DNA from 3 places in the Prochlorococcus sp. MIT 1303 genome. Region 2 is predicted to be linked to each of the others. Evidence: predicted binding sites of a transcription regulator. Region 2 holds the regulator's gene; each other region holds the start of a gene.

What was found. The regulator NtcA, encoded in region 2, controls nitrogen genes in cyanobacteria. The targets are predictions, from matches to a motif close to GTANCNNNNGNTAC.
Positions count from the first base shown of each region.
Region 1: urtA (urea ABC transporter substrate-binding protein) is a predicted target of NtcA. The motif match lies at 2,591-2,604, and genes of this name have one in related genera.
Region 3: glnA (type I glutamate--ammonia ligase) is a predicted target of NtcA. The motif match lies at 5,354-5,367, and genes of this name have one in related genera.

Region 1 is NZ_LVHK01000044.1:199,547-210,148, forward strand. Features, by position in the region: gene PMIT1303_RS10115 (urease accessory protein UreD) at 1-680, opposite strand, end outside; gene ureE (urease accessory protein UreE) at 764-1,276, shown strand; gene PMIT1303_RS10125 (urease accessory protein UreF) at 1,276-1,959, shown strand; gene ureG (urease accessory protein UreG) at 1,959-2,567, shown strand; gene urtA (urea ABC transporter substrate-binding protein) at 2,685-3,980, shown strand; gene PMIT1303_RS10140 (branched-chain amino acid ABC transporter permease) at 4,079-5,233, shown strand; gene urtC (urea ABC transporter permease subunit UrtC) at 5,238-6,365, shown strand; gene urtD (urea ABC transporter ATP-binding protein UrtD) at 6,362-7,114, shown strand; gene urtE (urea ABC transporter ATP-binding subunit UrtE) at 7,158-7,865, shown strand; gene PMIT1303_RS10160 (aminotransferase class IV) at 7,896-8,756, opposite strand; gene PMIT1303_RS10165 (anthranilate synthase component I family protein) at 8,753-10,093, opposite strand; gene queC (7-cyano-7-deazaguanine synthase QueC) at 10,090-10,602, opposite strand, start outside.
Region 2 is NZ_LVHK01000044.1:646,279-656,880, forward strand. Features, by position in the region: gene PMIT1303_RS12200 (glycoside hydrolase family 38 C-terminal domain-containing protein) at 1-1,461, shown strand, start outside; gene psbN (photosystem II reaction center protein PsbN) at 1,470-1,613, opposite strand; gene psbH (photosystem II reaction center phosphoprotein PsbH) at 1,701-1,889, shown strand; gene PMIT1303_RS12215 (TatA/E family twin arginine-targeting protein translocase) at 1,924-2,199, shown strand; gene pth (aminoacyl-tRNA hydrolase) at 2,207-2,827, shown strand; gene PMIT1303_RS12225 (DUF3146 family protein) at 2,827-3,084, shown strand; gene PMIT1303_RS12230 (resolvase) at 3,068-3,499, opposite strand; gene PMIT1303_RS12235 (DUF3084 domain-containing protein) at 3,496-4,701, opposite strand; gene ntcA (global nitrogen regulator NtcA) at 4,767-5,501, opposite strand; gene rph (ribonuclease PH) at 5,576-6,310, opposite strand; gene PMIT1303_RS12250 (cob(I)yrinic acid a,c-diamide adenosyltransferase) at 6,452-7,066, shown strand; gene dcd (dCTP deaminase) at 7,066-7,659, shown strand; gene PMIT1303_RS13615 (hypothetical protein) at 7,756-7,929, shown strand; gene PMIT1303_RS12260 (hypothetical protein) at 7,957-8,334, shown strand; gene PMIT1303_RS12265 (hypothetical protein) at 8,758-9,330, opposite strand; gene PMIT1303_RS12270 (thioredoxin family protein) at 10,107-10,602, opposite strand, start outside.
Region 3 is NZ_LVHK01000035.1:49,735-60,336, reverse strand. Features, by position in the region: gene PMIT1303_RS03560 (carbamoyl-phosphate synthase subunit L) at 1-44, shown strand, start outside; gene PMIT1303_RS03555 (YcjF family protein) at 41-1,639, shown strand; gene PMIT1303_RS03550 (pyridoxal-dependent decarboxylase) at 1,727-3,139, opposite strand; gene PMIT1303_RS03545 (nucleoside deaminase) at 3,242-3,733, shown strand; gene PMIT1303_RS03540 (alanine--glyoxylate aminotransferase family protein) at 3,675-4,859, opposite strand; gene glnA (type I glutamate--ammonia ligase) at 5,432-6,853, shown strand; gene PMIT1303_RS03530 (AI-2E family transporter) at 7,447-8,448, opposite strand; gene PMIT1303_RS03525 (AI-2E family transporter) at 8,445-9,527, opposite strand; gene psb28 (photosystem II reaction center protein Psb28) at 9,561-9,914, opposite strand; gene mnmH (tRNA 2-selenouridine(34) synthase MnmH) at 9,940-10,602, opposite strand, start outside.

The DNA of each region.
Region 1 (10,602 bases), 450 kb from region 2:
TCGGCAGTCAGAGGATTCGGTGCGGCCCAAACAAAAGATCCGAACACGGGCTGTGTCCCCATGCCGTGCAAACTCTGCAGCACTTCGCTGTTGAGCTCGAGTTGATCGACTAGTTCCCATTGACGACCAATCGGGGTTTGTCGGCAGATCTCCAGGCTTGACCTCCAGGCGCCTTCGTTCAGTGTTTCTCCAGCAGCTGTGCGACCTAGGCGCACCACTTCGGCGCAGAGAAAACTGGCTTTTGGTTGCAGTTCGACTTGCATCCGTTGCTTGTAGAGGCCTCCTTGAAAAACCACGAGCTCTTGGGGTAACCATTCCAGGTCAGCATTGGTTTCTAGTTCGAAGTGACACTCTTGACTTGCCCAGCGGCCTTTGGGGTGTTGTTTGGAGCGGCCTACGGAGCCATAGACCTTCTGGGCAGCCACACTTGTGACCAGGCCGCGGCTGTCTGCTCCAGCTTTGACATTCACACTGAGCTGATCTCCTCCGACCAAACCCCCTGCGGTGTGAAGTAAGGGCAGTTGACAGCGGCCGTCGTGATCAAGATTGGCACGCTGAATCTTGAATGGAGCCGTGCATTGGCTCTGATGCACGGTGAGCCGGGATTGAAGATCGTCTGTCGCAGTTTTGCTGATCAGTTGCAGGGAACATTGGCCGTGCCAGGGTTTATCGCCAGTCATCGGAGCACGCTGTGATCGAGCACGGTTTAACTCTTTAGCAACACTCACGGATGGAGCAGTTGCCGTTTGGCAGGCTTATGGTCATGAGCTTGGTCGATTTTCCTTCTCTCGATACTGTTCCGGTGCTCACCCGCAGGCTTGATGCTGTTGGGGTTGAGGCTTGTATGGAATTGCCTCTTACTGCTGAAGAACGCACACGTTTGCGAGGGCTGCGATGCACGGCTTGTGGTCAGTCCGTCTTATTGCAATTGCCGCGGCAGGGCCCATTGCAGCCTGGAGAAAGTTTGGCTGCGGCGGAAGGTCCTGTTTTGGTGAGGGTGGTCGCTGCTCCTGAGAAACTTTTGGTGGTTAGGGCTCCTTCAGAACTGGCTTTGCTTGAGGCGGCTTATCACTTGGGTAATCGTCACGTGGCACTAGAGCTACGCACGCAGCAGCTGCGTTTGCTAGATGATCCTGTCTTAGCCGATCTGCTGCGGGTGCGTGGCTTGGCTCTGGAGTCTGTGATGGAGCCTTTTTATCCGGAGCCTGGGGCCTATCAAGGCGTCCATAGCCATGATCACCAGACCATTGATGGGCAGCAACAACGTCATCACTGATGAGCAATCTCGCTTTGCTTCAGCTTGTTAGCCCGGCTTTGCCGGTGGGTGCGTTCAGTTATTCGGAGGGTTTGGAACTGCTGGTGCAGCGAGATCAGCTTCAGGATGGAGCAACTTTGGCACGTTGGTTGGAGGCGGAGCTCAGTCGCGGGCAGGTCATGATCGAAGCTGCTGCTTTGCGCCCGCTGCGTCATTCCCTCAGCCAATGGAAGGTGAGTGCTGAGCAGGGCAAAGTTGACCATGGCACTGACGTGCGCGATTGGGCTCAATGGTTGATTGCACTGCGAGATGCGGCTGAAGTAAGAGCGCAGCAACAGCAGATGGGTCGCTCTCTTTTGCAGTTATTAGCTGACCTGGGTCATCCTCTCCCTGATGGAGGAGTGGATTTTGGTTGGCCAGTGGCGTGGGCTTGGGCTGGTTTGTCTTGGGAGATAACGCCTTTGGAGGTTGTGAAGGGTTACTTGTTTGGCTGGGTGGCTAATCAGCTCAGTGCGGCCGTGCGTCTTGTTCCGCTGGGGCCAACTGAGGCACAACGGTTGCAGCGTCAGCTTCAGCCGCTGATTGAAATGCAGGCCAGTAGCTTGCTTGATGTGGATCCAAAGCAGCTTTGGTGCGGAGGAGTGGGTTCTGCTATTGCACAGCTCTCCCATGCTGAGCTGTATTCCCGATTATTCCGGAGCTGATGAGTAGCAAACTGCGTTTAGGTGTGGCTGGCCCGGTGGGTTCGGGTAAGACAGCACTAGTGGAGGCAATGTGTCGCCGTCTACGAGATCAGTTGCAATTGGCAGTTGTCACCAATGACATCTATACCCAGGAAGATGCAGAGTTCTTGACGCGTGTTGGAGCTCTTGAGCCAGAGCGTATTCGCGGAGTGGAAACAGGCGGTTGTCCTCATACTGCTATTCGTGAGGATTGTTCGATTAATCGCGCGGCCGTAGAAGATCTGGAGCGAAATTTTCCAGATCTTGATGTTGTGCTTGTGGAGAGTGGTGGCGATAATCTTGCCGCCAGCTTCAGTCCAGAATTGGTGGACCTTTGCATTTATGTGATTGATGTGGCGGCTGGCGACAAGATCCCTCGCAAGGGTGGCCCTGGGATTACACGCTCGGATTTATTGGTGATCAACAAGATTGATCTCGCTGTCCATGTCGGGGCCGATTTGGAAGTGATGAAGCGCGATACGACGCGGATGCGGGGAGAGCGCCCTTGGTGCTTCACCAACTTGCGGAGCGGCGATGGCTTGGAGAGCGTGCTGCAATTTTTGTTGCAACAGCTACCAAATCGCCCTTAGCAATGATCAGCGCAAAGGGCTTTGTATCATTCACTACAGAATCATGCCTGGCTGATCTTTACGTTCCCCAGGCCGCCCGAATAGGCGTGCTCCATATTCTGCCTATCTACGGTTTCAATGAACGTTTCATTCTCAAAGCGCCTTGTGGCTGGCTTCGCCGCAACCGCCGTTGGTGTCAGCATTACGGCTTGCGGTGGTGGTAGTGATAAAACCGCTAATACCGATTTCGACGACACGGTCACGGTTGGTATCCTCCATTCCTTAAGTGGCACCATGGCCATCTCGGAGTCCACCCTTGTGGACACCGAGAAAATGGCGATTGAAGAGATCAACGCTGCCGGTGGTGTTGAAGTTGATGGCAAGAAATACAAGATCGACTACATCGTTGAAGATGGCGCTTCTGATTGGCCAACCTTCGCTGAGAAGTCCAAGAAGTTGATCGATCAAGATAGTGTTCCTGTTGTCTTTGGTGGTTGGACTTCCGCAAGCCGTAAGGCGATGCTGCCGGTTTACGAATCGAAGAATGCATTCCTCTATTACCCGATTCAGTACGAGGGCCAGGAGTGTTCCAATAACATCTTCTACACAGGTGCGACTCCGAATCAGCAGTCGGAGCCTGCAACCAAGTTCATGTTCGAGAAGTCGCCCGCTGCTGGCAAGCCCTTCTTCCTTGTAGGTTCTGATTACGTTTTCCCTCGCACCTCCAATACCATCACTAAGGAGCAGGTCAAAGCTCTTGGTGGGAAAGTGGTTGGAGAGGATTATTTGCCCCTCGGCAACACTGAAGTGGCGCCGATCATTGCCAAGATCAAGAAGGCATTGCCTGATGGTGGTGTGATCATCAACACCCTCAATGGTGACCAGAACGTCGCTTTCTTTAAGCAAATTCAGGATGCCGGACTGACTCCTGACAATGGCTACTACGTGATGAGCTATTCCATCGCGGAAGAAGAGATCAGCACGATCGGGCCTGAGTTCCTTGAGGGACACTATGGGGCTTGGAATTACATGATGTCGATTGATACGCCTGCTTCGAAGAAGTTTGCATCTGACTTCAAGGCCAAATATGGCAATGATCGTCAGGTTGCTGACCCTCAGGAGTCGGCTTACAACATGGTGTATCTGTGGAAAGCTGCGGTAGAGAAGGCCAATAGCTTTGATGACGACAAGGTACGTGAAGCTTTGATCGGAATTGAGTTTGATGCGCCTCAGGGTCCTGTGAAAGTGATGCCAAACCATCACCTGTCCCAGACTGTACGTATCGGCAAGATCACCAAAGATGGTCAGTTCGAGATTCTCGAAGAGACCGACGGCCCTGTGGCTCCACAGGCTTGGAACCAGTTCGAGCCCAGTTCTAAGGGCTATGCTTGCGACTGGACTGATGCCAACAAAGGCGAGAAGTACAAGCTTTGATTGCCTCGCCAAGGCGTTTTTCCGCTTTGGCATTGTTTGGGAGGAGTCCGGAAACGGGCTCCTCCTTTCGTCGTTTTTCCGGTCTCTGATCTTCGCCCGTGCAACTGCTTCTTGAAAGTCTTTTCAATGGTGTGGCCATCGGCTCGGTGCTGCTGGTTGCTGCCCTCGGACTGGCGATAGTCTTCGGCCTGATGGGTGTCATTAACCTCGCCCATGGCGAGTTGATCATGCTCGGGGCCTACACCACTTATGTGGTACAGCTGATCTTCAAGCTGCCTGCTCTGCAGCCTTTCTACAACGCTTATGTGTTGGTGGCGATTCCTCTGGCCTTCATCGTTAGTGGTGTGGTTGGTATATTGCTAGAACGCACCGTGATTCGTCGTCTCTACGGCAACCCGTTGGAGACATTGTTGGCGACATGGGGCGTTAGCCTGATTCTGCAGCAGTTTGTGCGCAGTTTTCCATTGGCTTATGCGGCTGGCTTGGTGCTGGCGTTAGTGCTTGGCTTCAGTCTGCCGATCATTCTTCCTGACAAGCTTTTGCAGGGGCCGCGGGCCCGCCTGGTGCGTGCTGGAAGCTGGCTTGTGTCTGCTCTGGCTGGGGTGTTACTGGCGGGTGGTTTGGCCTCTCAGATCAGTCGTATCGCTCGTGCGACCTCTCGCAATGTCGATGTCACGGCACCTAAGTGGATGCGTGGGGGGATTGAACTGTCGGGCATGACCTTCCCCGTACCACGCTTGGTGATCATTGTGATCACGATCCTCGCTGTACTCGGCATCACCTGGTTTTTGAATCGCAGTGTGTGGGGGATGCGCATCAGGGCAGTGACTCAGAATCGTTCCATGAGTGATTGCCTTGGAATCTCAACCGATACTGTTGATGTGCTTACCTTTGGTATCGGCTCCGGTTTGGCTGGCATCGCTGGGGTCGCGGTGTCTTTGTTGGGATCCGTGGGACCCAACGTCGGCACTTCTTATATCGTTGGTTGCTTCATGGTGGTAGTGCTTGGAGGTGTGGGAAATCTGTTCGGCACCGTGTTGGCCTCCTTTGCTATTGGGGTGCTAACAGACCTGATCGGTGCTGGCCGTTTGCTCAGTATCTGGCCTTCGATGCCTGCGCCTTTGGCGAGTGTGGTTGATTTTTTTGCTACCACGAGCATGGCCCAGGTGATGGTGTTTGCGCTGATTGTGGTGTTCCTGCAGTTCCGACCTGCTGGTCTGTTTCCCCAGAGGGGACGCATGGTGGAGGCTTAAATCGATGTTGCAAGCGTTTCAACAACGCCGTTGGCCCCTGGTGATTGTCTGGGTCTTGATCATTGCTGCGATTGTGGCGGCGCCTGCAGTGGTGTCGGTATTTGGGCTCAACCTGCTCGGTCGTTTTCTCTCTCTCTCGATCGTGGCCCTCGGCATTGATTTGATTTGGGGTTTTACAGGCTTATTGAGCCTGGGTCAGGGCATCTTCTTTGCGCTCGGTGGTTACGCAGCCGCAATGTACCTTCAGCTCAACAGTTCGAGCGAACAACCCAACGGGATTCCAGAGTTCTTCGGCCTTTATGGGGTGGATCAACTGCCTGGATTTTGGCAGCCGTTTCATTCGCCTTGGTTCACGCTGATTGCCATCTGGTTGATCCCTGCACTGCTTGCAGCGCTGTTAGGGAACTTGGTGTTCCGCAACCGGATCAAGGGAGTTTATTTTTCGATTCTTACCCAGGCCGCCTTGCTGGTTTTCTTTAATTTCTTCAACGGACAGCAGAAACTGATCAATGGCACCAACGGTCTTAAGACCGATGTTACAGAGCTCTTTGGCCAGCAGGTGGGCTCTGCATTCATGCAGCGAGGCTTCTTCTGGTTAACGGCCGTGATGGTGATCTTGGCCTGGTTGGCTGTGCGCTGGGTGGTGCGTGGCCGTTTTGGTGAAGTGTTGATCGCCATTCGCGATGATGAGCCGCGTTTGCGTTTTGCTGGCTACAACCCCACCTTGTTTAAAACCATCGTGTTTGCGATGGCTGGTGGCTTGGCCGGCATCGGCGGTGCTCTTTACACCGTGCAGTCCGGCATCGTCTCGCCGCAATACATGACTGTTCCCTTCTCAATCGACATGGTGATTTGGGTGGCAGTGGGCGGACGCGGAACTTTGATTGGTGCCATTCTTGGCGCTCTAGTCATTAATTTGGCGAGGAGCCAAATCAGCACGGTTTGGCCAGAAGGCTGGCTATTTATCCTGGGAGGCTTGTTTATTCTCGTCGTTACGGCACTACCAGAAGGTGTTGTGGGCTGGTGGCAGGCGGGTGGGCCACGAAACCTGCTTACTCGCTTGGGTGTCGCGCGCAGGATCGGCACCTATCCACGCTTGGAAATGGATGGTAAGGAGGAGGCGAAGTCATGACAACTGCTTTGCTTGAGCTGCGTCAAATCAGTGTCAGCTTTGATGGCTTTATGGCACTGCGTGATCTCAATCTCAGCCTGCAGCCAGGAGAATTGCGTGCCGTGATTGGTCCCAACGGTGCAGGCAAGACCACCTTCCTTGACGTGATTACTGGCAAGCTTCGACCAACGGCAGGTGATGTTTTGTTTAAGGGCCAATCTCTTTTAAACAAGCCGGAACACAGGATTGCGCGGCTTGGGATTGGTAGGAAGTTTCAGAGCCCGAGAGTCTTCGAAAACCTCACTGTTGAGGAAAACCTCGCCTTGGCGGTCAGTCATCCAAAGCGCCCTTGGCCACTTTTAAGCTCAGGTCTTAATGCTGTTGAGCGCGATCGCATAGCCCATTTGATGGGTATCGTTTCCCTGCAGACACGTGCGCATCAAGTTGCTGGATCGTTGTCTCATGGGCAGAAGCAGTGGTTGGAGATCGCCATGCTTGTGGGTCAGTCACCTGACCTGTTATTGGTTGATGAGCCAGTTGCTGGTTTGACGGATGAGGAAACAGATCTCACTGCGGATCTGCTCAAGTCTCTTGTTGGTGATCACACTGTTTTGGTGATTGACCATGACATGGAGTTCATCCGGCGCCTGGAGAGTCAGGTTTCTGTTCTTCATCAGGGCCACGTTCTCTGCGAGGGCTCGATGGATCAGATTCAGTGTGATCCACGCGTGATCGAGGTGTATCTAGGTCGTAATGAGGAGGTTGCCTGATGCAGCGCTTTCTACCTATGCAGTTCATGATTCTCTGCAGCCGATGACCATTCTTGAGATCCGTGGTCTAAACACCTACTACAGTGAGAGCCATATCCTTAGGGATGTCGACCTCACTGTGAAAGCTGGTGAGATGGTCTGCTTGATTGGTCGCAACGGTGTGGGCAAGACCACCTTGTTGAAATCATTGATCGGTCTGTTGCGTCCTCGTAGTGGAGAGATTCTGTTTAATGGTGAAGGCTTGGATCGCCATCCTCCGCATCAGCGGGCCCGTGCTGGCATTGGTTATGTGCCTCAGGGGCGAGAAATTATTCCCCATCTGACGGTGGAGGAGAACCTGATGCTAGGGATGGAGGCATTGCCCGGCGGCTTGGCGCGAAACCACAGCATTGACCCGCTTGTTTATGAGTTGTTCCCGATCTTGCAGGAGTTTTTGCCGCGTAAGGGCGGAGACCTCAGTGGTGGGCAACAGCAGCAGCTTGCGATTGCTCGGGCTCTGCTTGGTAAGCCGAAATTGCTCCTGCTAGATGAACCGACGGAGGGTATTCAGCCCAATATCGTTCAAGACATTGAAAGGGCTGTTCGACGCATCATTGCCGAGACAGGGATTGGCGTTCTTTTGGTAGAGCAGCATCTGCACTTTGTTCGTCAAGCTGATCGCTACTACGCCATGCAACGAGGTGGCATTGTGGCCAGTGGTCCGACCAGCGACCTTAGTCAGGCAGTGGTGGATCAATTCCTCAGTGTATGAGTGCGTATGGAGATGTTTAGGGCTGGGGCATTAATCTGTATGTCTGGGAGAAGTGTCAGTGTTGTTGGCTTTTAAGAGGGAGTACCAAAGGCCTTCAGGATCCGACCATGCTCTGAGCAGATGATCATCGAGCTTCACGATGGGTTGGCAGCTGAGGCTATTAATCAGTAGCCATTGATCATCTTTTTCTGGTGTGGCTTCTAGTTGAGTTTCTTGCAGCCATCCTTGTTCGAGGCCCTGTTGTCGCATGACACCTGGTAGACAGCCACTAGCAAGCCGAGGTGTGAGCCAATGATTGTTTCGTCGCACGATGAGGTTGGCGGTACTGCCACAACAAAGTTCACCGCTTGTGCTTAGCAGTATGGCCTCATCGCAATTCGCTTTCTGTGCTTCGTGGCGGGCCTGTATCGCTTGACCGTAGGCGAAGGTTTTGCAACGACTCAAGCAACTATTGGCGTTGCGACGCTCATGGCAACTGATGATCGTCGTAAGTGGAGTAAAGCAGGGTTCCACTGCATTCAGCTCTAGCCAGAAGCGATGGGTTGTTGAACTCGGGTTGCTCTGGGGCAGACTGATGCCTCGGCTTGACCTATCGCCACGGCTCCAGTTGAGGCGCAGGGCCCCATTGCCATTGTCCAAGTTGCATTGTTTCAGGCCCTCTTTGATCAGAGGTGTCAACCATTTCGCTGTAGGCGGGGGGGCCATCTCTAGTAGGCATGCGCTGGTCTGCCAGCGGCTGAGATGAGCATTGAGGAGTTGTGGATGTCCATCAAGGATCAGAATTGTCTCAAAGATGCCATCGGCAAGCTGCAGGCCTCGATCTCTTAGAGGAAGAGCGAGCTCCGCAGTGCTCCCCCAGCTGCCATCGATCCAGGCAATCTGGTTTTTCATTGCAGTGCCTCCAGTAGTGGCAGCAGTTTCCAGTTCAGCTCATCAGCTTCGCAATAGGGGTCGGAACCGGTCACGATGCCGCAGCCGGCATGGGCTCGTAACGTGTTCCCCTCGAGCAACATCGAGCGAATCAGAATGCTGCTGTCGAGCTGCCCATCCCAGTTGAGATGCAACAACGATCCGCAATAGGGCCCGCGTGCTGTTGGTTCCAGTTCGTTCAGCCGCTGACAGGCGCGCAGCTTGGGGGCACCGCTGATGGAGCCTCCCGGCCAACAGGCTTGTAGTAGGTCTACCCAAGATTGGTCTGATCGAAGCCGTCCTTGCACTACTGAGGTGAGGTGATGCACATGGGGATAGCTCTCAAGGCCTACCAATTCAGGCACTGTGATGGAGCCGGGTTTACAGACTCGCCCTAGATCGTTGCGCAATAGATCGACGATCATCACGTTTTCAGCTCGGTCTTTGCTGCTGCAAACAAGATCAGCTGCCAGATCAGCGTCTTGGCTTTGATTGGGGTGGCGTGGTCGGGTCCCTTTGATTGGTCGCGTTTCAACTTCTCCTGTGGGGAGTGCTTTTAGGAAACGCTCTGGAGAGGCGGAGATCACGGCTTCACCTTTTGCAAGGCCTGCAGCTATCACTAGGCCGGCAAATGGAGCTGGGTTGTGGTGACGAAGTTTTAGGAAAAGGTCTACGGCGAAGCTTCCGGAAGGGATCGTGGTGGTACAGCAAGCGCTGAGATTGGCTTGGAAAATATCGCCGTTGGCAATCCAATGTCTGATCTGCTGCACATCACGTGCATAGTCAGCTCTAGTGGTGAGCCATTCCCATGCATTGACGGGAATGTTGAGGTCTGTTGTTGCAAGTAACGACTCACCTTTGCTGCTTTTAGGTGCATCTTCAGGTGGGTTGGCTTCTAGCCAGCTTGCCAATTCTTGCAGTCGTTTGGGATGACATCCTTCAATCCAGAGTTGATGCTTTTGAAGGTCAAATCGCAGTACTGGGTCATGTTGCGCCATCCACAGAGTCGCCATGGAATCTGCTTTCCAGGGATTTTTGGGTTCTATCCAGGCTGCTGCTTCGTAGCTAAGCCAGCCTGTCCAGTGTCCTGGTTCTAGATCACGTAGGGCTTCGAATGGGTTGCTGGCGCCTTTTTCGCCAGGGATGCCTCGGCAACAAATCTGATTAATGGGATCGACTGCCAGAGTCGCCCAACGACCTAGACCACTGCCGTCTCCATCCAGCCAGACAAGCCCAGCTTCTCCCCAAGTTTTGGTGAGTTGTTTTGCCAAATTCGCTGGTTCTTGCCAGCGGCAAAGTCGCCGCTCCAGAGAAGTCATGGTGTTGGCTTGCTGCAGAGATCTGATCTGCCAGCCTCGCTCAAAGCTGCATCGCGGATGCGGCAGCTGTCGCATATGCCGCAGGCATGATCGCCTCCGCTATAGCAACTCCAGGTTTTATCGATTGGTACCCCTAGCCTCAGCGCCTCTTGCACAATTCGTTTCTTGTTCAAATGCATGAGTGGAGCCCAGAGCTTGATTCCATGTCCTTCACGGCCAGCCTTATTGGCCAGATCAGCCAAGCTCTGATAGGCCTTGAGATAGTCAGGTCTGCAGTCTGGGTAGCCGGAGTAGTCCATTGCATTTATCCCTAACACCAGCCGATTGGCATTGCGGGCTTCGGCAAGACTGAGGCCAATGGCAATGAAGACCGTGTTGCGTCCAGGTACGTAAGTGTTGGGGATCACTCCGTCCACGACTCCTTCACTGGGTACTGTTTGCGTTAGATCGGTGAGGGAGGAGCCTCCCCAACTGCCAAGGTTGACACTGATTACATGGTGTTCGGTTAG
Region 2 (10,602 bases):
GACGTTCCTGGAACCTCTGCATCTTCATTGCCAGATTGGCGGCCTTTGCTCTTTCAGCAATTTCACGACATCCTTCCAGGCACATCGATTCCTGAGGTGTTTGAGCAGGCTAAGCCGGTCTGGCGATCGTCATGTCGTGAATCAAGGCGGAGCCGCGATCAGCATCTGCAGCAGCTTTTTCGCAGTGGGGTGTGCTGCTCCGATCGATTCGATCCAGAGTCTTCTGCTGGGTGCTGGGTCTGGATGGGTCTACAGCCACTACAGCGTTGGTCGCCTGTGCTGAGATTGCCACGAGATCAATGGGGCAGCGCCGGTAGGAAGCTTCCATGCCAAGAGGCCAAGGGAGGCGGAACCTGGGTGCAGTTGCCTGTGCAGCAAGGGGTGACAGCAGTTCCGCTTCAACGTTCTGTCAGTAAGGCCTTAGATGTTGTTGACGGCTTACCTGTTCGTGGGGCTGTGCAGATTCAGCCCCTTGATCAAGGCGGTTGGCGGATTGGCAATGGCCTTTTGCAAGCTGATTTTGGTGCCGAAGGCTTGCAGCAACTTTGGGATCGGAACGGGACACCTCAGTTGGCAGGACCTCTGATCTGGGGGCGTTTTCGCGATCGTGGCGAATTTTGGGACGCCTGGGATCTGGCGGCCGATTATCGCCAGCATCGATTGGCTCTGAACTGGAATGGTTCGATCGAGCTGGTGGAGCGCGGACCTCTTGTAGCGCGCTTGGTCTTGCGAGGTTGGGCTGGGAGCAGTGCTCTGCGCCTTGATGTGCAGCTGAGAGCTGATTGCCCCTGGCTCGAGCTGCGTCTAGGCGTGGATTGGCGTCAAAGTCATGAGCTACTGCGTTTGGAGGTTCCCCTGGCTTGCTCAGCGGTGCGATGGGCGGCGGATACCAGCGGTGGAGTCATTGAACGTCCTGCTGAAGCTATGACGGCTAGGGAAAAAGCACGTTGGGAGGTCCCTTTGATCTCCTGGTTGGCGAGCGAGTCGGCGGCGCCGGGCGGTGGCCTTGCGGTGTTATTGGATGGGCCTCAGGGCGTTCAGGTGTGCCCAGACAGGCTTGGTTTTTCTCTGCTTAGAGGGGCTACCTGGCCAGATCCGTCGGCTGATCGGGGTTGGCATCGTCAGCAATTAGCACTGATGCCTGTTCCCGATGGTTGGAGTCGGGAGGCTGTTCCTCAGGCAGCGTTGGCTTTTCGAGAGCCGGGCTGGTTGGGGCCTTCTGATCTCAAGGTGTCATGGACAGGATTGCCGTCGCTGCCTTCAAAGCTGGTTCCATTGGCTGTGACGTATGCCGAAGTAAGGCAGCTGAAGCTCAGCGTGCTTAATGCCGGTGCAACACGCCAGTCTTGGGCCGTAGGGAAGACTTGGCGGGTTGGTAGCGCTCACGAGTCCTGTCTCGGCGAAGCGGTAGAGCTGAAGCCTGGAGAGTTGGCTGAACTATTGCTTGAGCGTGTCGATTGATGTGATCGTCAGTCTTCGTGTTCTTCAAAGGGGTCTTCGAGTTCTTTTGAGGGAGGACCAAAAGCTGTGTAGAGCCCGTATCCGGTCAGTCCGAAGGTGATGGTGACCATGGCAATGAGCAGGGTGTAGGTCTCGGAGGAGGAGTTTTCCATCACATCTCTCGACAGGATTAGTCCGTATGCGGACTATGACCATTACAGTAGGCATGCTTCATCACCATCCGAGACCGAAGCTCCGTTATGGCTCAAAGCACCCGTCTGGGAAATCTGATCAAATCTCTACCCGGCTACGCCCCTGGCAAGGTAGTGCCAGGTTGGGGCACTACCCCAGTGATGGCTGGGATCGGCTTCATGTTGCTGATTTTCCTGGTCACCATCTTGCAGATCTACAACCAGTCGCTTCTCCTCCAAAGCATCAGTTTTGAATAGACTGTCCTCGGCTCTGCTGGGCTGAGGTTCGCCTATGAATGTGTTCGGCATCGGTCTCCCCGAGATGGCGGTTATCGGCGCCATAGCATTGCTTGTATTTGGACCTAAACGACTTCCAGAGTTTGGTCGCACCCTTGGTAAAACCTTGAAAGGTTTTCAGGCAGCCTCAAAGGAATTCGAGCGCGAGATTCATAAAACTATGGCAGAACCTGAGTCCATCGAACAGGCTGCAACGGAAGAGTCCATACAGCAAGTCACCAATGCAATAAGTGAAACCCCTCAGGAGGCTAAAAACCCTCCCGCCAGCTGAGAGTGGTATGAGGCCGGGTCGTTTACGTCTATTGGTAGGCCTAGGTAATCCAGGCTCAAAGTATGCCGGGACCCGTCACAACATCGGCTTCATGGCCCTCGATAAGTTGGCTGGGCAGAAGTCAGTCAGTTTCAGGCCGCAAACAAAGTTCCATGGACTGATGGCGGAAGTGGGGGTTGGCTCAGAGAGGGTTCGATTGCTGATGCCTCAGACTTATATGAATGAAAGCGGTCGGGCGATTCGTGCAGCCATCGATTGGTTTGGCTTGGAGGTTGATCAGTTGCTGGTGCTAGTAGATGATATGGATTTGCCTTTGGGTCGACTGCGGCTTCGCGCCCAGGGAAGTGCAGGCGGTCACAATGGTTTGCGCAGCGCGATTCAACATCTGGGGACTCGGGATTTTTGTCGTCTGCGGATCGGGATCGGTGCTCCAGGTTGTACCTCTGAGGAACGAAGAGCTCGAACGGTCTCGCATGTGCTCGGGGTGTTTAGTCGGCAGGAGAGCCTCCTAGTCGATCAAGTGCTTGATGAGGTGCTGATGGGTTTGGATCTGATTCAGTGCCTTGGGTTGGAACGGGCAGGTAATCGTCTCAATGCTTTTCAACCGGAGGGTTGTTCTGCCTGCTGATGAGTCATTTGCCTGTCACTACGGCTCGCCTCTGTGTACACCGGCAAAGCTTTGCCGACCAACGCTTGGATGGGGAGGTCTCGGCTGGGGGGTTTCAGTGGCAGTTCAGCTGGGCTTTCGATCGGGGTGAACTGAAAGTGGAACCCTCTCTTGGGCGAGCACTGATTGAGGATGCTTTACTGCGCTTCCTCGTTAAGGCTGACTACCACCTTGAGCCTGGTGGGGATTATATGTTCACTGTTAGGGCCCGATTCTGAAGTTGGGTGGTCCAGTCCAAAGGAGTTGTTGCCCGAGGTGGTCTTCAAGCAACACCATTGCGGCTATGGCGTCCAGATGATGGGGAGGCAGGATCATTCCTCGGGGTAGCCAGCGGCGCCAGTTGCTTGGGGGCCATAGCTCCCAATAGCGATGGCGGGCGCGCAGTGTGCTCCCACGTTCTTCGACCACATGCAAGGGGGCAATGTGCAGCAGAAGGTTCTGCCAGTATTCACTGCTGGTGCCGTTGCCGATCAAGATGCCTTCTAAGGGTGCTTGGTTTTGCCAATGCATGATGAGGTCGAGCACAGCGGCTGCGGCCACCACTTTCCCCTCAAGCACAGCACTTGTTGCTGTATCGGCAAGCACTAATCCACATTTATTGCGACCAGGATCTACGGCCACAAGCTTTGTCATGGTTTGTCTTCGGGAATCTTTGTCCAAGGACCACCCACGGGCTGCAGGACAACTGCTACCGGATCGGCCGTATCGCTATTGCGGAGTGCCACGGCTTCTAGCTCAATCCGCTCTTGAGAACGGTTCAGTAATGCCTTGCCGAGCCGGTTCATTTCACTGCCATCGAACTGCAGTCCTGAACTGAGGGATCCGCGTCTTTTTACCTCTGCCAGAGTTGATGCAAGCAGGAGCCTAAGTCGGTTGCGCACGGTTTCGCTGCTTTTCTCGTTTTGGTCAAGAGTCGTTCGTGCGAGGACTTCGCCTTGTCGGACGATGTTGATATTTTGGCGAGCATCCGGGAAGGCATACACCACGTTCTCCCCACGCAACACGTTTGCGGCAGAGCGCACATAGACCACCCAGGTGCCTGGCTTTCGGATGATCTGTTCGATGCGGTTGATATCGGTGCGTGGCACGAGCAGGATCTGTCGATTGGCTTCTTCACCGGGACGTACGCGCCGAAAAGCCTCCAGGTTTGCTTCCTGAAGTAGGCGGTCGATGACGGCTTTCGCCTGGCTGGGGTTATCGAGCCGCAGGGTGGCTGCGGCAAGTTGCTGCCCACTGCTCAGCACAACATCCCCTCGACGTAAGGCAATGAGGTTGGTCTCGAGCTGCTTCAGTTCTTTTTCAGCCACGCTAATTCTGCTGCGAACATTGGTTAGTTCAACTTCCGTTCGGCGGATGTCGGCATCTTTTTTGGAAATGTCGCGACTGAGACGAGCTCGTTCCGCTTCGAGCTGTTGTCTTTGTTTTTGTAGTGGTGCGAGTTCGTTGCGAAGGGCGGCAGCTCGCTTTTTGGCTTCCTTTAGTTCATTCTGAACCTGATTGCTGTCCGACCTGGCCTGCTTGAGATCAAGCTCGGCATTGAACTGGGCCGACCGACTTGAATTGAGGGCATCGCGGCTTTGTTGGAGTTTGGCCTGAAGGTCATCCAGTTCAAAAAGTCCTACTCGCAGTTGTCGACTGACCAGCAGCATCAGTCCTAGGGACAGTGCGCTAATCAGGCTGCCAGTGAGAACGGTGATGAATACGGCTGTCCTTCGCGGTCTGAGATTGAACAGGCTCAGCCTTGCTTTGCCTACACGGCTGCCAAGTCGATCGCCGAGGGTGGAGAGCACACCACCGAGGACGAGTAGGGAGAGGATCAGCAGCCAGCCGGTCACGACAATGGGCGGGTGGGATCAGGAATAGTGTCAACCCGTTTCACCATCCTGGACTGGGACGGGGATCAGTTGAATTTTTTAGCAAGGGCAATCGGATCAAGAACGGTGATTTTCTTGCGATCGATTTGCACGAGACCTGAATTGCGCAGGTCTCCCAACAGGCGAGTAATGGTGACGCGAGTCGAGCCGATTGCTTCAGCGATGGACTGATGTGAGAGGCGTAGGTCAATGGTGATTCCTTGTTCCCCTGGAACCCCGAAATCCCGGCAGAGGACTAGTAGGAAACTCACAAGCCTTGATGACATGTCGCGGTGAGTGAGGGTCTCGATCATGGTCTCGGTTTGCAAGATCCGACTCGAGAGACCCTGCAGCAGAAGTAACCCCACGCTGGTGTCGTTTTCGATCGCCTGGCGAACTGAGGTGGCTGGCGCTGTGATCATTTCCACTCGGGTGAAGGCTACGGAGTGATAAAAACGGTCCGAGCGATGGCCTGTGAGCAGAGAGAGCACTCCAAATAGGCTGTTTTCACGCAGTAATGCCACGGTGATCTCTTCACCAGATTCATAGACCCGAGATAGCCGAACGGCGCCGCGTCGAATGAGATAAACCTTTTCGGCAGGATCGCCAGGAAAGAAGATGGTTTTGGAACGCTCCACCATTTCGTTGCTGGCGCCATCCAGTTCACGGATGACTTCCAGCAGGGTTTTCTGGGTTGGAGCAGGCGAGTTGGCCATGCTTCCGGACCCTTGAACATAGGGTTGCTGGGCGTAACGGCTGAAGCCGCGGATGACGCCGGTCATGGCTGCGCAGCAAACGGCAGAATTATGAAGTTAGGGAGTGGACCTCCACTACCATGTAGCAATGGTGACGGTTTTTAGTCTTCTTGCATTAACGCCGAACGTTGGAAGGCTTGTAGATGTTGTAGGCCGGGTTCTGCCAGATTCAGCAAGTCGTTGAGTTGATTCCTGCTGAATGGAGCCCCTTCAGCGGTGCCCTGCAGCTCCAATAGGTGCCCATTGGAGCCCATTACCACGTTTAGATCCACATCAGCCCTGGAGTCTTCGCTGTAGTCGAGGTCAAGGAGGGGATAACTATCGACTAAGCCAACGGATACTGCAGCAACTTGGTCGATGACGGGTTGATGCGTGAGCAGGCCTTGTTCCAGCAAGCGATCGCAACCTCGTTTTAAGGCGATCCAAGCGCCGGTGATGGCGGCTGTACGTGTGCCGGCATCAGCCTGAATGACGTCACAATCAATTCGCAGGGTGGTTTCCCCAAGAGCGGCCATGTCGATCACGGCGCGCAGGCTGCGGCCAATGAGGCGTTGAATTTCTTGAGTGCGTCCGGAAAGCTTGAGCAGTTCACGGTTCTGTCTTTGCGGTGTAGACCCAGGCAGAAGGCGGTACTCGGCGCTGAGCCAGCCTTTGCCTTGGCCTTTGCGCCAGCGGGGTACACCTTCTTCAACGCAAACACTGCAGAGCACTGCGGTGCGACCAGTGCGGATGATTAAGGAACTGAGGGCAAAGCCCATTGGATCCCATGTGATCTGAAGGGGCCGCATCACGTCAGTAGGGCGGCCGTCAGCACGTGGCTGGGGGGATGTGAGCATCGTGCTGTTGGTGGGTGAGATGACCTGAGCCTGGCAGAAATAGGTGCTTTTACACCATGGATAGTGTCAAGAGCCTTGTTAAGCAGCTTCCCACCGCTACATTTGATTTCTGCTGGTTTTGTCGGGGCGATTGAGACTTTTATGACTGCCAGCCTGAGCCCTAGCCATCGTTCCGTGGATCCGTGCATGACGGACCATCGCTTGCAGGAGAGTGATGGGAGTCGGTCTTTGGCAGCAGTTGCTGATAGGCGTCTGCTGCATCTGGTAGCTCCTGAAGGGCAGCTTCAGGTTTATACAGCCCCCTATCGAGGCAGTTTTTCTGTTGTCTTGAGTCAGGCGTTAAGAGCGGCTGGGCTGGGAAGTCGTGTGTTGGTGGCTCAGTTCCTCAAGGGAGGAGTAGATCAAGGCCCAGATGGGCGTGTGCGCCTATGTGGGCGACTTGAGTGGCTGCGCCCGGCGGTTCCTGGCTGTCTGTCTGAGCCTGCTTCAACGCTTGCCGTTGACTCCAGCGCACCTGAGGCCGTGGAGGCCATTTGGCAGGAATGTCGGGATCGCATCTTAGCGAGTGATTTTGATCAAATGGTGTTGGATGAGGTTGGTCTGGCGATTGCTCTTGGTTATCTCGATGAAGCTGATGTGTTAACAACTCTGGAGCAGCGCCCTGGGTCGATGGATGTCATCTTGACTGGCTCAGTCATGCCATCGATCCTGATGGCAATGGCTGATCAGGTCACTGAGTTGCGTCGTGGTTTCTAATGCTTAAAAACGACCGTTGGATCACCGAACAGGCCGCAGCAGGGATGCTTGAACCCTTTCAAGCCGGATTGATTCGACATCTTGATCCTGAGCAGCATCAACGGCCTGTACTGAGCTTTGGCTGTTCTTCCTTTGGTTATGACCTAAGGCTCTCTGCGAAGGAGTTTTTGATCTTTCGCCATGTACCAGGCACGGTGATGAATCCGAAGCGATTTAATCCTGCAAATCTCGAATCCACCCCTTTGCATCAGGACGAGGATGGCGAGTATTTCATCCTGCCGGCTCATTCTTATGGTCTCGGTGTGGCGCTGGAGAAGATGAAGGTGCCATCAAATATCACTGTAATTTGCTTAGGTAAGAGTACCTACGCTCGCCTTGGCATCATCGTTAATACAACTCCCGCCGAAGCCAGTTGGGAAGGGCATCTCACGCTTGAATTCAGCAATAGTTCTGGAGCTGATTGCCGTATCTATGCCAATGAAGGCATTTGTCAGCTTCTTTTCTTCGAGGGTGATCCCTGCGATACCACCTACAGCGATCGCCAGGGTAAATATCAACATCAGCCAGAACGCGTCACTCTCGCCAGGATTTGAACGAAAAAGATCTGTTGAATGCATGTCTGCTCTCAACAGATCTTTTTGATTTTGTAGACATTGATAGAGTGAGGCTACTGATCTCCTCCCCCACTTATGTCAGACAAGCAGCCAAAGTCAGCACCTCCTGAGGTGGAGGTGAATACCTCAGGTGATTATCTTGGTGGATGGGGACAGTTTGGCAACTCTTTTGTCTTTTGGGTGAGTGCTGTCGTTCTCGCCGCTTGTGTAGGAGTTTTGGTGTTCAGTATTAGCCTGCTTCAAGGTTAAAGATGAGATTTTTTGCAACTTAATTCCATGAGACGGACTTCTTTGCTATTCAGGTTTTCTGCTGGTTTTGAAATTCTTGGTGGGATTTTTGCTCTTGTTCTGCCTATTAAATTTTGTTCACTACTTTTTGGTTATACGCTATTCACTGAACAGGTAGGTATTGCAAGATTATTTGCATTGGCAATCATTGCTCTTGGCGGGGCGTGCTGGGAAGCATCAAGCCATGCGCCGATGCAAAATCCGAGAAGATCTCTTTGTTATTATAATATTGCTGTTGGCCTTTTGTTAACGTCTATTGGTGTGAGCCAAGATGTAATTGGTGTTCTTTTGTGGCCAGGAGTATTTATTCATCTTGCAATAGGGATTTTGCTTTTGCCTGGCCTTAGAAAGCTAGAGATTTCCTAGGTAAGGGAATTGATACTATTGATTTGGTTAAATGCCTAAATGGTTTATTTACAAATCAGTCCTAGATATAAGAAGAATTTGGCTAGACAAAGAAACTTGCGATTGTTTAGGAATTGGGAGATTTGGCCTAATCAGCTTTTAAAGCTAAGTTCAACAAGCTGCCTCAATAACACTGCTCTGACTCAGCAGAAGATGCTTGGCATGAAAGGATGGCTTTAGTATCGTATTGCCGAGACAACTCTACAATTATTTTTGGACAAAGGCGTATTGATATGGTTCTCTAAATGCAAAGGCATCAAGATATTTGCTGTTTGGCAAGTGATAACTATCTTCTAAGACTAATGAAAATACCTATGAGCATATACGAAGACGAAGCTGACTTTTCTATTGATGATTATTTCTCAGTCTGGCTAAGAATTGAGATTAAATTGAAGCATGAGAGCTGGAGCAACCATTGCAAATTAGGCCTGCTGAACTTGGATCATTTTGGAAAAGCCAGTCGCAAGGAAGTTGATCACCTTGATATGCAAATAAATATTCAGTATCAGGGAATGTGTTTGTATAACGATCCAAAAAGTTATCAAAATTATCCCAACTCCAATGGCCGAAAATCTCTTTTCCACCACAGGGATTTGATTTGGAGGGATCTAAACTTCCGCCAAGACAACAACTGTCATCTCTGGAAATTGCAAATGCAGGATCCCCTATCTCTGGGGAGCCAAACTTATCTTGTGAATCAAGGTTTGAAGCTGGACCTAAAATTGCATCATGGAATTCTTTGAAAGCCGCCTTTGGGTTGTCTACATTGGAGCTAAAAATGTTATTTGTCCTAGCATCTGGCTGCGAATAGTATTCATAAACGTTTAACAAAGGAGCTTCCCAGTTGTTCTTGATGCCAAAAGCATTCCAAACTGAAATTCTAGAATAATTTACATTTTTTCCGTCAAGTGCAGTCTTGAAATTATCAACAAAGTCCATTGCAGTGGCGGCCTTCATGGTCGGAGGGTCTTCTGCATCAACACCTATCAGAAGCGGTTTTGTGTTGTTGAGCTGTGAAATAATGGTTGCAATATTCTCTAAGTTTTTGTTTTAGTAAGGACTAAATTGCAATCCAACCGAAAGCCCAGAGCTCTCAGCTTTGGCCACAAATTCTTGAAGATAAGTCAATGCATCCGCCGGTACAGTGGCAGATCCGTCCAGCATTAGAGTAATCCCAACAGTATCAAATCTCCTGCTAGACGCTGTATCGACTAGCGCATCGATATAGTCAGGACATTTTTCAGCTGTAAATAAGTCTTTAGCAGGGTCATGGCAACCATCATGCCAGAGCACTCTCTCAGTTGTAATGAGATGTTAAACCTTTTCTGAATGATAGCGAGCGAAAGATTGCCATATCAATCTCAGGAATATGGTTTCATTGATTGACATTTTTTCTAATCACTTTGCTATATTGCAAGGGCAGGGCAATTGCTTTTGATTCCTTGAGTTGAATCATTCCTTGTAGGTTGTCTAAGAAGACAGCGGCAATCTAAGAAAGCACTTTAAAAACTTCACTGTAGTAAGATTTGTTTTAGGGTTTTGGCCCATAGGCTGTTTGTTTAGGCTGCTTGCGATATCTTGTTCGAGCCTTATGCGACTAGAGTCTTAGTTTGCAGAAGGTATTGATATTTTGCTTGATCTATTGAGTCGATATAGTTACATTAGTTGATGGCTCAAGAGTTCATGCAATGGCTCGTCATGTTATCGATATTTGCTGATTGACTGCTTTTAGATTAGCCATGGCTCATTGGCCCAATGGCCTCTAAATCGTTTTGCTTCTCTGTTCGTTCTTGTGATGCATTCAGGTTGCTGATAGCGCCTACACCGGCGAATTTGGGTAGTGGTTGGTTTTGAATCAGAGCGTCAGTTAATTGCTGTAGTTGTTCTTGAGTGCGTGCACCCAGTGAGAGACCCTGCAGTTTGCCTTTGTTATCGAAGAAGTTCAGCTGGGGAATGCCGTTGACGTCGTAGCGATCGACAAGGTCTTGCCAGCGGGGGTTGTCGACGTTCACCAGCACAACGTCGAGCTGGTTTTCCCTTTCACGTTCCGTTGTGAGCATGGCTGGGGCCATTTCACGACAGGCTTGACACCAATCAGCATAAAATTCGATCACGGTAGGTCGACCATTGGTGAGTGCGACATCTGGGTCGAGGGAGCGTCGTGCCAGTTGCTCGAGCGGTGCCTCAGCATTGAGGCCGCCCCGCAGCAGGAAAAGAACGACTGCTAAT
Region 3 (10,602 bases), on a different contig from region 2:
GATCATTCAACCTGCAGGCCAGCGGAAGCATGACAAACAAATGATCTCCCGTCAGCGGCTGCTCCTATGGACCGCCTGCGCGCTGGTGGTCTTGCTCGTCATCGGAGCTCTAGTGCAAGTGGTGAGGAACCTGCTCTGGGATTTGAGTTACCTCCTACCTCCCTGGTTGCTAGGCCCGGTGTTGTTACTAACAGCAGGCCTCATCATCTTGATGATCTATCAAGTTGGATGGCCCTGGTGGAAGGCTTTTAAGCGTCAGAACTTAGAAACTGCTCAAAACAATCAACGGTCCCTTTCCCCTCCAAGTAGCCGTCATCAAGCAGCCAAGCAAAGTCTTGAAAGCATTGATCGCCTGCTCGAACGCCTCCAAGACGATGTCACTCGAGAAGGGCTTAAGCAAGAGAGAGAAAGGGTGGCTGATGAACTGGCCCGTGGTGATCTGATGGTGGTGGTGTTCGGTACTGGTTCCAGCGGCAAGACATCCCTGATCCGAGCACTCCTGAACGAAATGGTGGGTGAGGTTGGTGCACCCATGGGATCCACAACCAGTAGCCAGATTTATCGACTGCGTTTAAAGGGACTTGATCGAGGCCTTCAATTGGCTGACACCCCAGGAATTCTTGAAGCAGGCAGAGCCGGTTTAAGCCGAGAGAAGGAAGCAAGGCAACGAGCCAGTAGAGCTGACCTGATGGTTGTGGTTGTGGACTGTGATTTACGCGCTTCAGAGCTGGAGGTCATCAGTAGCCTCGCCAATCTGGGCAAACGATTGCTCCTGGTTCTGAATAAATGCGATCTACGCGGTGAAGAAGAGGAGCGACGGCTGTTGGCGCAGTTGCGAGGGCGATGCAAGGGCTTGCTTGAAGCTGAAGATGTGATCTCCTGTAGCGCTGCACCCCAGTCAGTGCCGCGTCCCGGCAAACGACCTTTGCAGCCTCTGGCTGAGGTCGACAACCTGCTGCGGCGCCTTGCGTCAGTGCTACACGCCGATGGTGAAGAACTACTGGCAGACAACATTCTGCTGCAATGTCGCCATCTGGGAGATGCCGGTCGCCAGCTGCTGGATCGACAACGACAACATGAAGCGCGTCAGTGTGTTGATCGTTACAGCTGGATCAGTGGTGGTGTCGTTGCTGCAACCCCCCTCCCAGGAGTGGATCTATTGGGGACGGCAGCGGTGAATGCCCAAATGGTGATGGAGGTCGCCCGGGTCTATGGAGTTCAACTCACTCGCAACCGAGCACAAGAACTGGCGGTATCAGTAGGTCGCACTTTGGCAGGACTCGGCATTGTTAAAGGTGGAGTGGCGATCATCGGCACAGCTCTCAGTGTCAACTTGCCCACCCTTTTGCTGGGCCGAGCGGTACAAGGGGTCGCTGCTGCTTGGCTCACACGCGTTGCGGGAGCGAGCTTCATGACCTACTTCCAGCAGGATCAAGACTGGGGGGATGGCGGCATGCAGGAAGTGGTTCAACGTCACTACGATCTCAACCGACGAGAATCTTCGCTGGAACGTTTTCTAACGACAGCCCTGCGGCGGGTGGTGGAGCCTCTACAGCGGGAGAAACGGCGACAGCTCCCGCCACGCCCAGGGCCTCGGGGGGTGGCGGACGCATCGGACCACGGGCATCCAGAACTGTGATCAAAGCCAGGTAGAACAATCCAATCGCTACTGATAAAACAGTCGTGATAATCGCCACCCAGCGACCTCGCGGGGGTGATGAAGCCATTAGCGCAAACCCAGCAAAGATTGATTCATCAGAGTTGCCAACCGATTGAGATGAATCGATTGCGTATGGGGGTTGCCCAAGACCACCTTGAGGAAATGACGACCATGATGCAAGGGTCTTGACACCATCAACTGCTGTTCCAGCAAGCTTTGCCGAGTTGCTAATGACCAGGCTGAGGCTTGATCTGCATCGGCGTTTTTAGGGGTACAGGCAATGAGATGCAATGGTCCGCTGAGAAGAATGAACCTGGATGCATCGAGTTGACGCGCGAGAGATTGACGACGCTGAATTGCCCCCTCCAGCAAGCTCTGAATTCCCTGCTCCCCGAGCTGACGCAGACCCAACCAAAGCTTGAGCACCTCTGCTGGCCGAGTTCCTTGAAGGCCAATTTCACTTCCATGACCGTCTCCCCAGGCTGGTTCCATATAGGGCAAGCCAGTCGAGAAGGCTGAAGCAAGATGGGATTGGTTCGCGACTAGCAATAGGGATGATGTTTTAGTGATCCCAAGCAACTTTTGAGGATTCACTGTGATCGAATCGGCTAGAGAGATTCCTTCAACCACAGAAGCAGTGGCTGCTGCTAGAGCAAAGACCCCTCCAATAGCTGCATCGATATGCAACCAGACCCGCTCGCGCCTGCATAGCTCTGCTACCGCCACCAAGGGATCTACAGCTCCCTGGACAGTCGTGCCTGCTGTCGCCACAACGGCTAAGCATGGTCTCCCTTCTGCGCGGAGAGCCTTCAGTTGATGCTCTAGGGCATCGAGATTCATGCAGCCCTCTTGATCGACAGGCACCGTCTGCAAGGCATCGCTAGCCAATCCCATGACTCGAATGGCCTTAGCGAGCGACACATGAGCGTCGACACTTGCAAGCACCACCGCCCTGGGATCATCTTGAAGATCTGCTTGTTGGCGAGCTATCACCATCGCCATAAGGTTGCTGAGGCTGCCACCACTGGCTGCTACACCACCAGCCGTCAACGGCAGTCCCAAGCGCTCAGCAAACCAGCGGCACATCTCTCGCTCTAAACGCGAAAGACTTGGTGACAACTCCTCGGCCAAAAGATTGTTGTTTAGTCCTGCGCAGATCAAATCGGCAGCGATGGATGCCGTTAGAGGAGGCGGATCGAGATGAGCCAAAGCACCTGGATGGGAAGGCTGATAAGCCCCTTCCATCACCAACTGCAAATCGTCCAGCAAGGCATCAACTGAAAGACCTTGAGGAGGCGGCGCCACATCAGGCAAAGCACTCAGCGCTGGTAAGGGGCCTCGATTGCTTGCTGTTGCGAACCACTGACAAAGTCGAGCACTGGCCTGCTCCAGAAAAGTCTGCAGTTCTGGATCGAAACGGTCAGGCTTGGCAAAGGGCGCCAAGGTCGCAGTCGGCCTTATCTGGGGAGTGCCAGCCAAAAACGCTCGTCATACAAGTTCCATTCTCCCTCCTGATGGCATTGTTTGATCAGGAGCTGCCACTTAGCGGTGCCTTTAGCGAAACCTGTTGAACTAACCAACATGCAATGCCGCTGTTGGATGTTGCGGCTACTGACTCGAGCAAAACAACTCGGCGGTCTTGGAGAAGTTCCTGTGAGTGCCGTAGTACTGGACGCCGACGGCCGCTGTATCGGCCATGGCAGCAACCAAAGGCATCGAGGACGTGATCCATTAGGCCATGCAGAACTGATCGCACTCCGACAGGCGGCCTGGCTCAGAAGTGATTGGCGATTTAATGACTGCACCCTGATTGTCACTCTGGAACCCTGCCCGATGTGCGCGGGAGCCCTAACACAAGCGCGCATGGGCCAGGTGATCTTTGCTGCACACGACCCCAAGCGAGGCGGGCTTGGTAGCACAATCAATCTGGGGGACCACCCCAGTGCGCATCATAAAATGCGTGTTCTAGGCGGTGTGATGGAAGTTGAAGCCAGGCAGCAGCTAGAAGCCTGGTTCAAGCAGCAACGGCAACGTTTTCACGAAAACGAGGTAACTCTGACTCGAACAGATTGAGCAACAGCTCAACGTTTTTAGGGGTGGAGTTGTATCCCATCAAGCCAATCCTCCAGATTTTGCCAGCCAGGCTTCCTAAGCCGCCGCCGATTTCAATGCCGTGCTCATTCAGCAAATGCAAGCGGAAGGCATTGCCATCCACTCCATTAGGAATGCAAACAGTTGTGAGTGTGGGCAAACGCAAGGCTTCAGGTACATGCAACTCCAAACCAAGACTCTCGAGCCCTGCCCAGAGCGCTTCGGCATTGCAGCGATGACGATCCCAAGCGTTTTCAAGGCCCTCATCCGCAAGTAATCGCAGGGCTTCACGCATCCCAAAGTTCATATTCACCGGCGCAGTGTGGTGATAAACCCTGTCGCTTCCCCAATACTGATTAAGCAGCGAAACGTCTAGATACCAATTGGGCACCTTGCCACTACGGGCCGCAAGCTTCTCTTCGGCACGGGGCCCCATGGTGAAAGGACCAAGACCAGGAGGGCAGCTGAGCCCCTTCTGGCTGCAGCTGTAAGACAGATCGACCTTCCATTGATCCAGAAAAACCGGCACAGCCCCTAAGGAGGTGACCGTATCTAGCAGTAAAAGGCAATCGTGCTTATGGCAAAGATCGCCGACACCATCCATTGGCTGACAAACGCCAGTGGATGTTTCTGCATGCACTAGAGCCAGAATTGCTGGGCGATGCTCGATCAAAGCTGCTTCTAGCTCTGCAAGGGAAAAGGCTTCTCCCCAAGGTTTTTCAATCAACTGAACATTGGCTCGATATCGACCAGCCATATCGGCAAGGCGATTGCCGAAATAACCGTTTACCGCAACCAATACCGTGTCACCAGGTTCAACGGTATTGGTCAAGGTCGCCTCCATGGCAGCACTACCAGTACCGCTCATCGGCAGTGTGAATCGGTTGTCGGTCTGCCAGGTGTAGCGGAGCAACTCCTGAACCTCACCCATTAATTCCAGATAAAGGGGATCAAGGTGGCCAATCGGAGAGCGCGCAAGTGCCTGAAGCACCTTGGGATCGGCATTTGAGGGTCCAGGCCCAAACAGCAAGCGGGTAGGCGTGGCAATCGGTTCGAGAACCGTCTTATGAGATTGGTCAACCTGGGGAAGGGTTTGCGTCGTCGCCAAGGCCCTTGGTTAGTTCAATTGTTTAGAGCCTAAGCAGTCAACCTTCATCCCCGGGACTTTTTTTGAGGGATTGCAACGGCAAGCAAGCAGGTCAATCAATAACGACAGCAATGAAAAAATACTGATTTTTTTTTTTCGAATCTCTTGGCAGCAGAAGGGTAGTAAGTCAAAAACACTAGCTCGTTTGGTAAAGCCCCTTTGATGCCTGATCCGTCATTGGCTCAATACTGATCCCCATTGACTGAAAGCAGGCTTCAAAATCGTTGATGCAGATCGAGCGAAGGCTGAAAGAAGATTGTCTTAGCAACCAATCAACCCTGTGATGAGATCAGCCATTGAGGACGACTGGACGACTTGGACGAGTTGAGGGATATCGAAGCTAACCAATCAAAATCAGTGATCCAGCCATAAAGCTCTCCCAGGCTTAGATCAGCTCAAGCTGACAGAAACGGTTACGGAATCCACCCAGAAAGAAAACAAGGCTTCAGCAGAAGGTACCTGTTGCTACAAAAAGAAGGCCATGCGGCTGATTACGGTCGCTCTCTTATCGCCGACTCGGCCTCATCTTCGCCATGGGCAAATCACCCCAAGACGTCCTCCGCCAGATTAAGGACGAGGGCATTGAACTGATCGACCTCAAGTTCACTGATCTGCACGGCAAGTGGCAGCACCTCACCGTTTGTTCGGACTTGATTGATGAGGAAGCCTTCACTAATGGCTTGGCTTTCGATGGATCTTCCATTCGTGGATGGAAGGCCATCAACGAATCAGATATGGATATGGTTCCCGACGCCAGTACGGCCTGGATCGACCCCTTCTATCGCCACAAGACTCTTAGCTTGATCTGTTCCATTCGGGAACCTCGTAGCGGCGAGCCCTATGCCAGATGCCCCAGGGCGCTTGCCCAAAAAGCCCTCGGTTACTTAGCCGGCACCGGCCTAGCCGATACAGCCTTTTTCGGCCCTGAGCCAGAGTTTTTCATCTTTGACGACGTCCGCTACAACTCCGGTGAAGGTGGTTGCTTCTACAGCGTTGACACGATTGAGGCCCCTTGGAATAGCGGTCGCATCGAAGAAGGCGGCAACCTTGCCTACAAGATCCAACTGAAGGAGGGCTACTTTCCGGTCCCACCCAACGACACCGCTCAGGACATCCGTTCCGAAATGCTGCTGTTGATGGGGCAATTAGGAATCCCGATGGAGAAGCACCACCATGAAGTTGCTGGTGCTGGCCAACATGAATTGGGGATGAAGTTCGCTGAGCTGATTGAAGCTGCGGACAACGTGATGATTTACAAGTACATCGTTAGGAATGTTGCACGTAAGTACGGCAAAACGGCAACGTTTATGCCCAAGCCGGTTTTCAACGACAACGGCACCGGGATGCATGTTCACCAGAGCCTCTTTAAAGGAGGCCAGCCCCTCTTCTTTGGAGAAGGCACCTACGCCAACTTGTCACAGACGGCTCGCTGGTATATCGGTGGCATCCTTAAGCATGCTCCCTCCTTCCTAGCTTTTACCAACCCCACAACCAATAGCTACAAGCGTTTGGTGCCAGGTTTTGAAGCTCCTGTAAACCTTGTTTATTCCCAGGGCAACAGGTCTGCAGCTGTTCGCATTCCGCTCACTGGCCCAAACCCGAAAGCCAAGCGTCTTGAATTCCGCCCAGGCGATGCCTTGGCCAATCCTTATCTAGCTTTCAGCGCAATGATGATGGCGGGGGTTGACGGCATTAAAAACCAAATTGACCCTGGCGATGGTTTCGATGAGGATCTATTTGAACTACCAGCAGAACGCCTTGCCAGCATCCCCACAGTGCCAGCTTCACTTAATGGTGCGCTCGAAGCGTTAAATTCAGACAAGAACTACCTCATGGAAGGGGGAGTCTTCACTGAAGACTTCATTAATAACTGGATTGACATCAAATACGAAGAGGTGCAGCAATTGCGCCAAAGGCCCCATCCCCATGAGTTCACCATGTATTACGACGCATGAGGTTGGGTAAAAAGACCACCAGCTGTTTGAAATAAATAGGGAAAGTTATTCGTTTCAACTAATTTCAAGTCCCCGCAGCCAAGCGGGGACTTTTTCATGGCCTAGCATACAGGGAGTCGTGATTTGTTCCATGAAAAGTTTTCTCCGAGGCGTTTTGACAATGAAAAGAGATTAGAGGTTAATGGCTAAAAAGTATGAAACCAAACATGCATGAAATCAAATGTGAACATAAAAAGAGAAGGCGTGATTTAAAGCAATAGCATCTCAATAGGAAACCTTCTAGATGTAATGGCAAGTGCTCAGTAAAATAGACTTTTAGATGGATTTAATTTCATGAGTTTGCACTGATTAATGAAGGGCAATCCGGTAAGCTCTTATTCTTAAATTCAAGCGATTCTCATTATTAAGAATAAGAGTCATTTTAATCACTGGCAAAAGACGCTAGTGAATCCTCAGCTTAGTTCACAAGAGCGCTATTTCGCATTTGAGAAAGGATAGATCTTGCCGATTGGGTTGACGTTATTCAAATTGCTTTTAATTCTGATTTCTGTCTATGAATGGCGGCCTAATATCAAACGAACATAGTTGGATGATTATGACCAACGATCCATGATCTGTTTAACAACCACCTGCTCCATTCCCACTTGCAAAACCACCACAAGTGGCAGAGCCAACAACACCCCTGGTAAACCCAATAAGGCGCCCAAGCTCAGTTGAGCCATTAATGCCACGGTGGGAAGCAGGTTGACCGTACGCCGCAATAACAGCGGGGTGAGCAAAAACGCCTCAAGATTCTGCAAAATCAGCCGCAATACCAGCACTTGCAGCATTAGTAGGGGTGAAACAAGCAGGGCCATGGCCAATGGCAGCAGGGAGGCGGCCGTTGGCCCAATGGTGGGGACGAAGGTTAGTAAGCCACAGACCAATGCACTCAATAGGGCCAGAGGAACCTTGAGCAGTGCAAGCCCTGCCCAAGTGAGCACAAACACGCTGCTGGCTGAGATTGTCATCCCAGCCAGCCAGCCACCAAGAGCCAAACGGCATTGATCAAGCAATTCAGCCATCTCCTGTCGCGCAGGCCGAGGCGTTGCAGCAATCACCATTTGACGATGGGATAGAGGGTCTAGCGCTAGCAAGACAGCCAGCAGGCTCATCAACAACAACTGAATCAGGCTGTTGGCGGCCCCGCCTGCAACACCAAGCAATTGCGAGCCCAAGGGTTGGATCCGATCCCAGCTGAACTGTTCGGCAAAAGACTCTTCCAGATTCATCAGTCGCGGGTTGCTGACCAGCATCGATTTCAGCTTGGTCATCAGGGTGGGCACGAGGTTGCCCAACTCTTGAACCTGGGTGATCAACTCAGGCACCAGCAGCTGGAAAACCAAGGCACCACCAAGCAGCAGCACTACCAGCACCACTGCTAGCGAAAGGGGACGAGGCCAGGAGAGGTGGTCCTGAAGTTTCTCAATTAGGACATCAAGTGCTACTGCTAATACCACTGCTCCAAACAGCACCAACAACACCCAACGCAACTGCCAGGTGAGCAAAGCCAGCACCACCAGAGTGAGTGCGACAAGAAGGGTGCGGGCATTCATGGCGCCAATCGCTTTTTCTTCCAGGGATCAAGCAAATCGTGGATGACCACCTCGCGAATCAACACTTGCAGCACTACAGCGAGTGGCAGCGCCAACAGCAGGCCGAGAGGACCAAACACCACTGTGAATACAAACTGGGCTGTGAGAGTCAGCCCAGGCAACAATTTCACTTGGTGATGCATCACTGATGGAGTGATCACATAACTTTCCAGGTTCTGAATCACCACATACAGCCCAAGCACAGCGACTGCTTTCCAGGGTGCATCAAGTAGCGCTACCGACATCGGAAAGATCGTGCTCAAGGTAGGCCCCACATTTGGGATCACGTTGAGCATCCCAGCAAGCAAGGCATTCGCCATCACCAGCTTGATCCCAAGTAGTGAAAGGCCGACTGCTGCAAGCAGGGCCACGCAAAAGGAACTGATCAGTACACCCACCATCCAGCTGCTCAGCGCATCTCCGCATTGGCTCAGGATCGAGCGGGCTCGTCGCCTATAAAACGAAGGCAATAACGAGATGGCTACATCTCTGTATGCCGTCGGTTGCACCGCCACCATCAAGCTCATCGCCAACACAAACAGGAGTTGCACCAAGCCGCTGCCGAGGTTGCCTGCAAGGCCCAGAAGGCCTTGCAGGCCTTCCCTCACTCCTGAGGCCAAGCTTGCACCATCTGGTAATGCGTTTAACCCATTTGCAAACAGCTGTTCTTCCCAGCCACCCTTGCTGTTGTTAACTCCGTAGACCATTGCAGAGGTTTGGTTGATGGCGCCGATAGCCAGCTTCCAGAGTTCCTTAGCTGCTGAAGGTAGTTGTAAAAGCAATTGGTGGAATTGCTCTGTAAAGGGGGGCACCACAATGGCGGTCGCCATACTCACAACAAGCACAAGCGCGACTAAGCAGATCAGGAGGGCCATGCTGCGAGGCATGGGTTTCCTTGAGCGCAGCTCACCCACCAGAGTGCAGAGAGCCATGGCAAGAACAACGCCTGCAAAGAGGTGGATCAGCACCTCTCTAAGGCTCCAAAACAGCACACCCGCAGCCATCAGTGCAGCCAGAGCAAGCCATTGGGAGAATTTCACCCGTCTTCAGGCGGCAGCCTTTGCATTCTCGCCTTAGTTTTGGGAGTAGCCCAGACCGTTGCAAGCTGCATAGCGTTTGGCAAAACGCATGAAGCGTTCAAAATCCTCTTCTGATTTCCAGATATAGGTGACTTCAAGTGCGCTTGGTTGGCCATTCACAAAACGTGCATTCACCTCACGCGTGACGAGTTCGCCTTCTTCGTCGAGCATGAACATGCCGGTGATACCTGCCCACGTTTCCGGAGCCATGATTTCTGGCTGATCAAAGACAAAAAGAGCTCTGCCGGTACGGCCGTCACTACTGCGTGTGAGTTTGATGTCGGGAACGACAGGTTCATCAACACCACGTATGAACTGAATTGCCGCAGTTTTGTTCGCTTTAGCCATTGATCTCTACGACACGATATGGATCTTACGTTGAGCTCATAACCAGCTGTGGCTTGGGGCTTGATCTGACAAGCTCTCGTTCAATCAACATCTCAGCGGCTTTGGTTGTGTTCAGTCCGCAAAGATCCACGCTTTGTCTTTGAGGGGTCCTGCTTAGTTCGTAGTCATAGCAACGGTCGTAGTAATCCAACATGGCGCGACAGGCTTGGTCCCAGTTCTCAAGAGCGATTGCATCCAAGGCCTGTCGTGTGCGCTGTGGGCCTAAACGGCGGCTGATGCGTTGGGTTGCTTCCTGCAAAGACTCACGGCCATGCTGGCCATAGACATCAACCAGTTGAGCAACCCGTTCATCAAGTGAACGGTTGATCTCCAGCACTGGTGCCATTTGCATCTGATGGAAAAGTGCTCGGGGGATTCTGCAGCGACCCACCTGTGAACTTTCCGCTTCCAACCAGATTTCATCAGCAGAACTGTTTTGACAGCGCTGTAAATCTTCGGCAAGGAGATTTTCGTAATGTTCAGTGCTTGGTTGTGGGGGTAAGCCCAACCCACCAAAGCTGCTGCCCCGATGGTTCGCCAAACCTTCAAGATTGACTACCGCGACCCCCCGTTGTGCCATGGCAATGAGCAGATCAGTCTTGCCCGTGCCTGTTCGTCCACCGAGTAATCGCAAAGGCCAGGTTTGCTC